2 regions of the Caulobacter sp. GW821-FHT09B08 genome follow, and region 2 is predicted to be linked to the other one. Evidence: predicted binding sites of a transcription regulator. Region 2 holds the regulator's gene; the other holds the start of a gene.

Region 1 (5,207 bases), on a different contig from region 2:
CGACCGTCGGCGACAAGGACGGCTATGTCGCCCAGATCGACATGGCCACCGGCAACGCCACCTGGGAACAGCGGCTGACCGGCAAGGACGGCTACGCCACCCCGACCTCGATCGCGGTCGACGCCTCGGGTTCCAGCGCTCTGGACATCTTCGGCATCCCGCGCGGCGAGATGCAGTTCAAGCAGACCGACAAGATCGTCTCGGCGACCTCGGCGCGGGAAGGAGACACCTTCCAGGTCCGCACCCGGGCGCGCGGCACCCTGACGACGATCAAGATCGACGCCGACGACACGCTCGACACCCTGGCCGACAAGATCCGCAAGGCCACCGGCTACGCGGCCAAGGTCGAGTTCGGGACCAGCGGCAACAACCGCGTGCTGCGGATCAGCCCGTCCCAGACCACCTCGACGGTCGAGATCCTGCCCGGCAAGGGCGGCACCGACGTGCTGGAATCGCTGGGCCTGAAGCCGGGCATCGTGCGCAACACCAAGGTCGATCACGGCGAAACCGTCTCGGCCGACGGCAAGGGTCCGATCTACGGCTTCTCGCTGGACACTACCCTGAACCTCTCCGACGACAACGGCCGCAAGCTGGCGGTGTCGGCGTTGAGCAAGGCGGTGGCGGCCGTGCGTCTGGCCTATCGCGAGATGGCCGACAAGGCCAACGGCGTGGTCAAGGACACCAGCACCACCACCTCCGGCAAGACCGGCGGCACGGTGCCGGCCTACCTGACCAACCAGATCGCAAACTACCAGGCGGCGCTGAATCGCCTGACCGGCGGCTCCTAGAGCTTTTCCCGGACGCGACCTGGCGGGGCGGACTTGAAAGCGTCATCACCGCGTCGTAGCCAGGGAACATGGAACTTCTCAAAGATCGTCGCGTGTTGCTGGGCGGCGGGGCCGCCCTGGCCCTGCTCGCGGGCCTCGGCATCGCCCTCACCGTGATGCACGGCGCCAAGTCGCCCACCGACGATCCGCCGGCCTCGCGCGCCGGCCTGGTGGTCGAGACCGGCCGGCCGGACGACAACAAGCTGGACGCCAACCGTCCGCTGCGCTGCTTCGTGGGCGGCCAGTTCGTGGGCGAGACCACCCTAGCCGAATGCGCCAAGAAGAACGGCGTGGCCACCGGCGCCCTGGACGTCGGCGTCGACGAGACCGGGGCCCTGGCCGCCGCCGACCAGGCCGGCACGGTGCTGACCCCGCTGCCGCCGCCCGCCGAGACTCCCACCGTGTCGGCCCCCGCCGCCACGCCCGCCGCGCCGGCCCCGATCGCCGTCTCGGGCGCGCCCCTGGCGGTCTGCCAGCGCTATTCGGGCGGAGAGTGGCGCAAGCTGCCCGGCGAGATCACCCTGAACGCCTGCGCCCAGCAGATTTCGGGCGGCAAGTGCGAGAAGCCCGGCGGCGCCAGCTACGGCCGCTGGGGCGAGGAAACCCTGCGCATCGTGCCGGGCCGGGTGGAATCCTCGTCCGACAACCGCACCTTCCATTCGGTCATCGAGCTGGGGTCCAGCTGCACCATCCCCTCCGCCTAGAGAGTCCCGCCATGCGTCTTCCCGTCGTCGCCCTCGCGCTCCTTGCCGTCGCCGCCACGGGCCTGACCGCGTGCGAGAAACAGACCAAGGCGCCGTTCGAGCAGGGCGTGTGCATGCACGTGATCGAGCAGAAGGACGGGACGCTGAAGTTCAATCCCGTGGCCCAGAACGTGGCGAGCCTGGAGCTGTGCGCGGCCGAGCTGGAAGGCATGCGCATCCGCTTCGTGCGGATGGGCAGCCCCAATCGCGAGCTGACCGGCGCCTATCAGGGCAAGTTCATCTTCGTGCAGAAGGAAGGCATCTATCTGGGCGACACCTACGAGGGCGCCCGGTTCATGTCCCTGGTCCGCACGGGCGACGGCCGCCTGGCCGTGCCGGGCGCCATCCGCGAAGTTCCGGCGCAATAAGGACCTCTCAAACCCGGGGATAACCCGGGTGGTCCACAGGAACATTTTAAGAACAAAGCTTGCGTGGCGCCGTAAGGAGTCGTTAACGTCCGCCTTAGATGCCGGCGCGTTGGGTCGCCGGGCGTGAACAGGAAACTTCCCCCATGGCGGGCAGCGTCAACAAGGTCATTCTCGTCGGCAACCTCGGAGCCGATCCCGAAATCCGCTCGCTGGGCTCGGGCGACCGCGTCGCCAACCTGCGCATCGCCACCTCGGAAAGCTGGCGCGACCGCACTTCGGGCGAGCGCAAGGAAAAGACCGAGTGGCACCGCGTGGTGATCTTCAACGACAACCTGGTGAAGGTGGCCGAGAGCTATCTGCGCAAGGGCTCGACCGTCTACATCGAGGGCTCGATCCAGACCCGCAAATGGACCGACCAGTCGGGCCAGGAAAAGTATTCCACCGAGATCGTCCTGCAGAAGTTCCGCGGTGAACTGACCATGCTGGGCGGCCGTGGCGACGGCGCTGGCGCTTCGTCGGGCGGCGGCTATGACGAGGGCTATTCGGGCGGCGGCGGCGGTGGCGGCGGCAACTACGGCGGCGGCGCGCCCCGCAGCCAGCCCAGCGGTCCGCGCGAGAGCTTCTCAGCCGACCTGGACGACGAAATCCCGTTCTAGAGCCGAACAAGGTTCGGAGCCTGAAAGCAAAACGGCCGGTTCCTCGGGAACCGGCCGTTTCTTGTATGGGCTGTTGGCCGTGGGGCGCTTACGGACGCAGGGCTTCGAGCGTGGCCGTGTAGCTGGCGCTCATGCCGTTGCCGGCCAGGGGCGTGGCCGGGCCGCCGGGCGCGCCGCCGCCGGGACCGCCGGGGCCGCCCATGCCCGGACCGCCCGGACCGCCGGGACCGCCGGGGCCGCCAGGACCGCCCGGGCCGCCCGGGCCGCCGCCTTCGCCGCCGCCGCGACGGCCGGTCTCGCCGGTCCGCACCGTGGCGTTCATCCAGTACATGCCCGCGTCCGGGAAGGTCACCTTGAAGGCCCCGTCGGCGCCGGTCTTGACCTTGAAGTCACCCGGCGCGGCGCGGTAGCGCGAGCCGCCCGGCGCGAAGGTCACTTCCAGGTCGGCGGCGGGCTTGCCGTCGAGCAGGAACTTGAAGGTCGCCGCTTCGCCGGCCACCAGGTCGTTGGGGTGGGTCACCGGAACCAGTTCCAGACCCTTGCCGGTGGGCGCGAACACCGTGGTCGTGGGCGCGTCGCGGGTGACGAAGGTCTCGTTGCGGCTGGAGCTCTTGATGGTCTTCAGGTCGGCGGCGTCGGCCGGAACCTGCTTGGCGAAGTCCTCGGCCGAACCGCGGAACCGCTTGACCTCGCCGTTCTGCGTCCAGCTGGCCATGATCGTGTTGGAGGCCGTGCCGATCTTGTAGGTGCCCGGCTTGGACAGCTGGACGTCGAAGGTCGAACGGTACTTGCCGGTGGCGGCGTTCTGGATCTTCTCGATCGAGCCGTCCGGCGCGGTGACGATCACGCCGTCGGTGCGCATGGCGTTATGGTCGGCGTAGAACAGCTCGTTGGAGACCGCCGCGTCGACGCCGACCCAGGCGCTGTCGCCCGCCAGCACGGTGGCGGAGGGCAGCAGCCAGCCGCGGTGGGCGTGGGCCGTCAGGGGCAGGGCCAGGACCATGCCCATGGCCGCCACGGCGAGAAGTCGCTTCTTGAAGGTCATCTGCGGGTCTCTCTTGCTTACTTGACGGCGACGGTGACGGCGCCGACCTCGGTCGAGCCGCTGACGGTGACGGGCTTGCCGGCTTTGCCCCAGGTGAAGGGCACGCGGACGGCTTCCTGACCGCCCACTTCGCGAGCGGCCTCGACCACCAGGTTGTACTGGCCCGGCTTCAGATCCTTCAGCGCGCCCTTGGCGCCGCTGAACACCACCTTCTGCGGGCCGGGCGCGCGGGTCGCGCCGCTGACGCCGTCGGCGGGGAGGGTCATGCTGCGGCCGGCCTTGCGCCACCACTGGCGCATGTCCTTCAGCCACTTGACCCCTTTGTCTTCGCGGGAGTCGAAATCGTACCAGACCGCCAGGGTGCCGGCGGCGGTAGCGTCGGCCGGGTTCTCGATCCAGATCGCCACATAGGGCTTGTGATATTCGGCCACGTTCAGGCGCGGCACTTCGACGGTGACGTCGAGGTCGGCGGCCAGGGCAGGCGTCGCGATGGCCGCGCCGGCGCCGAGGGCCGAGAAGGTCAGGAGAACGGAGGAGGTTTTCACGATGAAGGCCTTCGGACAGAGCGGCGGAACCAAGCTCGGCAACGGAGCGTCGCCTTGGTATTGATAATTATTCTCAGATTCAAGCGGCCGATGATATTTCACGTCGATCCCCGTCTTAACGCCTCGCGCATGAGCGGGGGCAGGGCGCCCCGAGGGGACACGTTGGGGCGACGAATATGTCTCCCGGGTGTCAGTTTCTCTCAAGTTGCGAACAATTCTGAATAGCGCTTGCAATCTGCGGCGACGCAGTTAAGAACGCCTCGCAATTTGAAAAAGCTGGGCCGTGCGGGAGCGCGGCGTTCGGCTTCGTGCAGTGGCGTTTCATTTCCTGACGCGGGGGTAACTCATGAATAGCGATCGTAAAGGCGGGATCCGGAGCATTAAGCGGTCGGTCCAACTGTCGATGGGCGTGGCGCTTGCCGCCGTCAGCGCCCATCACGTGGCGGCCCAGGAGACCAACTCCGTGGATTCGGTGACGGTCAACGGCAAGCGGGACACGGTCCAGTCGACTAAGTTCACCCAGAAGCTGATCGACACGCCTCAGACGATCCAGGTGATCTCCAAGGACCTGTTCAACCAGCAGGGCGCGACCTCGCTGTCCGAGGCGCTGCGCAACAGCCCCGGCGTGGGGACGTTCAGCGTCGGCGAGAACGGCAACACCCGGACCGGCGACGCCATCTTCATGCGTGGCTTCGACACCTCCAGCAACATCTACGTCGACGGCGCCCGCGATCTCGGCTCGATCTCTCGCGACATCTTCAACACCGAACAGGTTGAGGTCCAAAAGGGACCGGCCGGGACCGATAACGGTCGCGGCGCCCCGTCGGGCTCGATCAACATGGTCAGCAAGCAGGCCGGCGGCGTGGACGCCATCTCGGGCCTCGCCTCGTTCGGCGTTGATGGTCAGAAGCGCGTGACCGCCGACATGAACCAGGCGCTGGACGCCATTCCCAACGCCGCCTTCCGCCTCAACGTCCTGTGGCAGGACAGCGACGTGCCGGGCCGCGATCACGTCAACAACAA
Region 2 (5,207 bases):
AACTTAAAGCTGTCCGGTCGGAGTACGGAATCTGGATGCGGGCAAATTGGGGTGACACCACCTTCAATTACTGTGTGCGTGGGTCCTATGGGCGCTTCCTGTCCGATCTTCTTCGAAATCAGCGAAGCGAGTTCGTGTTTCTAGACATTGGAGCCAATCAAGGGCTCTATGCCTTGGTCGCAGCGAAGAACAGATACTGCGTTCGCGCAGTCGCGTTTGAACCTGTCAGGGCTACGTTCCAGCTTTTGCAGGACAACATTGGGCTAAACCGCGCAACTCGCGTCATTGCCTGCAACTATGGCATCTCCTCGTCAGACGAGACGCTCCAGATATCAGTCAGTGCTGCACACAGCGGGGCTGCGTCGATCCACCACAAGCCCGACGGCAGTTCGTACCAGCAGATCGAGGTGCGGACGGGCGACGCCATTTCCGAACACATCATCGAAGCCCTGCCGATCATTGTGAAGGTGGATACCGAGGGGCACGAGGCTCTGGTGATCGAGCAGTTGATGGCGTCGTCGTTTGTCGCGGATATCCAGGCGGTGTTCTACGAGGTCGACGAGAGCTGGGTTAACCCGGCGGACATAGAAGGCGCTCTCAGGGCGCAAGGGTTTTCGAACTTCAAGAAGGTGCGATCAGGCACGCACTACGACGTTCTGGCGACCCGGTGACGCCAGGTCCGCCGCCCTAGGGCAGCGTCCGGGTTGCACCCCCCACCCCTAAATCGAATGGGGACCCCCGACAGCGGACCTTCCGGCCGTCCCCAACGGGCGGGGAGCGGACGTTGCTTGGCTTACTCCGAGCGCAACGCGGCAAGCGCCGCTAGATCGGGCATCTGGCCGTAGTCGGTTGCGAAAACCTCAGACGACGTTCGCGCCCATTCCAGCACGGACGCCTCGCCCTCGATCCAACTGGCGAACCCTCGGGCCTGCCACGAGTAACCCTCGGCATTGGCCAACTCGAACAGCTTCTCAACAAAGCGCTCAGCTATCGACTGCCCCCAAGACAGCGCTGCGTCGGCCGAAGGGGCATCGATCCAAACGATTCATCATCCCAGCCGCCGTCACGATTGGCGGCGAACTCATCGGGGCTCTCAAATCCAAATCTGAACAGGTAGCGCATATGCGACCATAGAGCCGACGCTGCCGAGTTCCGCAACGGGTCGAAAGCCGAAGTTGGCCACTGGTTACGGACAGTCAGATCACTACCGCGAGCAAAGGGCTGTGTTGGTCGACATCGGCCCTGGAGCGCGAGGCCGCCTCAGTTGACGTCGATCCCGTGGTTTCGGGCGTTGCCCCAGCTGTAGTGGAGCTCCACCCACAGGCGGCGGCCAGCGACCACGGCGCCGTGCTTGTCCCTGCCGTGGACCTTTACGCGGGAAAGCACCTGCTGGGTGGCGGCTTCGAAGCCCTGGTCGGCGGGGGTGACGCGCGCGAGGTCGCAGTCTTTCAGTCGGCCCGTGGGGTCGATGGCGCAGGTCGCATAGGCCCAGCCGGAGAGGCCGGCCTGGATCGCGGATCGCGGATAGAAGCGCTTGATCGCCTCGGGATCCGAACGCAGCGCCACGTCTTCGACGCGCAGCACGTTCGCCGGCGGGGTCGGATGGGCGGCCGGCGTCGCCTGCAACATAAGGATCAACGACAGCATCCGCTCCCCCAAGCTTTGTGCGCCTGGGCCGACTGAAGCGCGCTGGTGGAGAGGCGTCAACCCTGGGTTAGGGTGACGCCGCCTCGTCCTTAGTGGTAGCGGCGGATCAGGCCTACCAGCTTGCCCTGCACCTCGACCTGGTCGGGGCCGAAGATACGGGTCTCGTACTTGGGATTGGCCGCTTCCAGGGCGATGGAGCCGCCCTTCTTGCGCAGGCGCTTGAGGGTGGCTTCCTCTCCCACCAGGGCCACGACGATCTCGCCGCTGTTGGCGGTGTCGCCCTTCTTGATGATGACGTAGTCGCCGTCGAGGATGCCGGCCTCGATCATCGAGTCACCCTGGACCTCCAGCACGTAGTGCTCACCACCGCCCAGCATGGTCTCGGGCACCGGCAGGCGCTCGCGTTCGTGCTGGATGGCGTCGATGGGGGTGCCGGCGGCGATGCGCCCCAGGATCGGCAGTTCGCGCGTGTTGTCGGCGGCGATGGCCGGAGCGGGCAGGGACGGGGCCTGACCGCCGCCCTCGACCACCTGGGGCTTGAAGGTTCCTCGGCCCTTGGGTGGCGACGCCGTCGTGGCCTGCTGGGGCAGCTTGACCACCTCCAGCGCGCGGGCGCGGTGGGCCAGGCGGCGGATGAAGCCGCGCTCTTCCAGCGCCGTGATCAGCCGGTGAATGCCCGACTTGGACGCCAGGTCCAGCGCCTCCTTCATCTCGTCGAAGGAGGGGGAGACGCCGGTCTCCTTGATCCGTTCGTGGATGAACATCAGCAGCTCGTGCTGCTTGCGCGTAAGCATGTCCGGCCTCGCCAGTCGTCGCGGAACAAACCGCTAACCTCTGTAAATGTTCTCTAGGTGTTCTTCGTTAATGTCAAGTTGACGAGACGACCCTTGTTCGCTGTAGCTTGCGAGGCCTGCAACCTCGCGGGGAGCGCCTGTCTTGATCGATCATGCCTGGATCCTGGACGCCGGTTGGCCGCGCGCTTTCTGGGGCAGCTACCTGGTCTTCGGCCTGTTCGAGACCTGGGTCTGGCTGCGCGACCGGCGGGCGGCCAGCGGGGCGAGCGCCGACAAGGGCAGCCTGCGGGCCGTGGTGCTGGTGATCGTCGCCGGGGTCTTCGCCGCCTTCTACGTCTCGCATGCCGTTGAATTTGCTCGGATCGTCGCCTGGAAGCCCGAGCTGCGGGCCCTGGCGCTGGTCTTGATCTGGGGCGGCCTGGCGCTGCGGCTCTGGGCCATCCTGACCCTGGGCGCCTTCTTCCGGGTGACAGTGCATCTGCAGGATGGGCACCGGATGATCACCACGGGGCCTTATCGCATCGTGCGCAATCCGGCCTATCTGGGCAGCCTGACGACCCTGGTCGGCTTCGGGCTGGGCCTGGGCAACTGGCTGTCGGTGCTGGTCCTGTTCCTGGCCGGTCTGATCGCCTTCGGCTGGCGGATCCGGGTGGAGGACGCGGCCCTGACCGCCCGATTCGGCGAGGAGCACCGGGCCTACCGCAAGCGCAAGGCGGCGCTGATTCCGTTCGTCTGGTAGGGCGGGGCGACTCGCCGAGCCGCCCCTTTCCCCGTTCAGGCCAATTCCAGGGTCTTGGCCTGCGGTTGGTGGGAGTCCAGCGCCGTGTTCGGGTCGGCCAACTGGGTCACCGCATTGGCGAAGCCCAGATACTCGGCCGCGAAGTTCGGCGGCAGGATCTCGACCAGCCAAGTGTTCTCGACCCAGATCTCGACCACGTGGAAGTGGCCGCCGCGATCGCAGACGAAGGCGTCCCAGCCCTTGGCCTGGGCGCGGGCCAGGACATCGACCTCCGCCATATCGACGCTGAGGGCGAAGTGGGTGGGCGAGCGGCGGTCGGCGCCTTCCGGCTGGCGCACGAACACCGTGCCGGGCTCGCCGTTGGCGACCATGACGCAGCCGGCCGGATAGATCTCCAGGGCGGTGCCGCGGCCGTCGGCCTTGAACACCATGTAGCTACCGGGGTTCGGCGGGAAGTCGACGACGACGCCGCCCATCAGGTCGGCGAAGAACTCGGCCGCGCCCTGGGGGTCTTCGGCGCTGACGGAGAGGTGGTGGATCATGGGATTTCCTTGGATTTGGACGCGAGCGTTCGCGCGCCGGCGGTGGGGGCCGCCGGCTGAAACGCTCATGATTTCGATGTTCACTGATCGACGTTACGCGCCGAGGCCGCGCGATGTAGGGGCGCGCGGACGTCGCCTCAACTTACAAGGCTGTCATGAAGCCGATTTAATCCAGGGTAGGTGGTGGTCAGCCCTTGGCGGGGCGACGTCGACGCGGGACGCGGACCACGGCCTCGCCGTCCATGATCAGGTCCTCGTCGACCAGACCCTCGCAGCGCAGGGTGACCCGGGCGCTGGCCTCGTCGATGGCCGAGACGGTCACGCGCGCGATCACCGTGTCGCCGATCCGCACCGGCCGGTGGAAGGCCAGGGTCTGGGACAGGTATATCGCCCCGGCGCCCGGCAGGATCGTTCCGACCACGGCCGATCCGAACGAGGCCGACAGCAGGCCGTGGGCGATTCGACCGCGATAGGCGGTCTTGGACGCGAAGGCCTCGTCCATGTGCACGGGGTTGAAGTCGTCGGAAGCCTCGGCGAACCGGGCAATGCGCTCTTCGGTGACGGCCACGCGCTTCTCGGCGGTCATGCCGACGAAGAGCTCTTCCAGGATGTAGCCGCCGGATTCGTGAGGTTGGATCATAGCGCGCGGTTAGCCCTCATGCGGCGGCGTGGCCAGTAAAAACGCACGCCGGAACGCCGGTCTTGGTCTTCGCTCAGTCCGTGAGCGCGTCCTGGCCCAGCAGGGCCTTGGTCGCCGAGGCCACGTCGGCCTGGCGCATCAGGCTCTCGCCCACCAGCATGGCCTTGGCCCCGGCCGCTTCCATGCGCACCGCGTCGGCGGCGACGAAGAGGCCGCTTTCGGTGACCAGCAGGGCGTCCTGAGGCGCCTGGGCGGCCAGGCGTTCGGTGACGGCCAGATCGACCACGAAGCTCTTCAGGTCGCGGTTGTTGATCCCCACCAGGGTCGAGCCCAGCTTGCCGGCCCGCTCCATCTCGGCCTCGTCGTGCACCTCGACCAGGGCGTCCATGCCCAGGCGGGCGGCCTCGGCCATCAGGTCGGCGGCCAGGGCGTCGTCGATCATGGCCAGGATCACCAGGATGGCGTCGGCGCCCAGGGCGCGGCTCTCGGCCACCTGCCAGGGATCCACCAGGAAGTCCTTGCGGATGCAGGGCAGGGCGACGGCGGCGCGGGCGTCGATCAGATAGCCGTCGGCGCCCTGAAAGCTGGGGCCGTCGGTCAGGATCGACAGGCAGGCCGCGCCGCCATTGGCATAGGCGCGGGCCAGGGCGGGCGGGTCGAAGTCGGCGCGGATCAGGCCCTTGGATGGCGAGGCCTTCTTGATCTCGGCGATCAGGGCCAGCTTGCCGGGGGCGTGATGAGTCTCCAGGGCCGCCTTGAAACCGCGCGGGCTGGAAGCGGCCTTGGCGGCGTTGTCGACCTGGGCGAACGAACGGCGACGCTTACGATCGGCCACGTCCTCGCGC

What was found. The regulator LexA, encoded in region 2, represses DNA repair genes until DNA is damaged. The targets are predictions, from matches to a motif close to ATGTTCNCNANNTGTTCT.
Region 1: ssb (single-stranded DNA-binding protein) is a predicted target of LexA. The motif match lies at 1,977-1,994, and genes of this name have one in related genera.

The regions. Positions count from the first base shown of each region.
Region 1 is NZ_JBWKPL010000002.1:546,796-552,002, forward strand. It holds gene AC07OA_RS08835 (hypothetical protein) at 1-788, shown strand, start outside; gene AC07OA_RS08840 (hypothetical protein) at 857-1,531, shown strand; gene AC07OA_RS08845 (hypothetical protein) at 1,543-1,938, shown strand; gene ssb (single-stranded DNA-binding protein) at 2,082-2,594, shown strand; gene AC07OA_RS08855 (DUF4198 domain-containing protein) at 2,683-3,639, opposite strand; gene AC07OA_RS08860 (DUF2271 domain-containing protein) at 3,657-4,184, opposite strand; gene AC07OA_RS08865 (catecholate siderophore receptor Fiu) at 4,594-5,207, shown strand, end outside.
Region 2 is NZ_JBWKPL010000006.1:13,928-19,134, reverse strand. It holds gene AC07OA_RS17045 (FkbM family methyltransferase) at 1-671, shown strand, start outside; gene AC07OA_RS17040 (energy transducer TonB) at 1,261-1,647, opposite strand; gene lexA (transcriptional repressor LexA) at 1,737-2,441, opposite strand; gene AC07OA_RS17030 (methyltransferase family protein) at 2,584-3,180, shown strand; gene AC07OA_RS17025 (VOC family protein) at 3,216-3,722, opposite strand; gene AC07OA_RS17020 (MaoC family dehydratase) at 3,910-4,362, opposite strand; gene trpC (indole-3-glycerol phosphate synthase TrpC) at 4,436-5,207, opposite strand, start outside.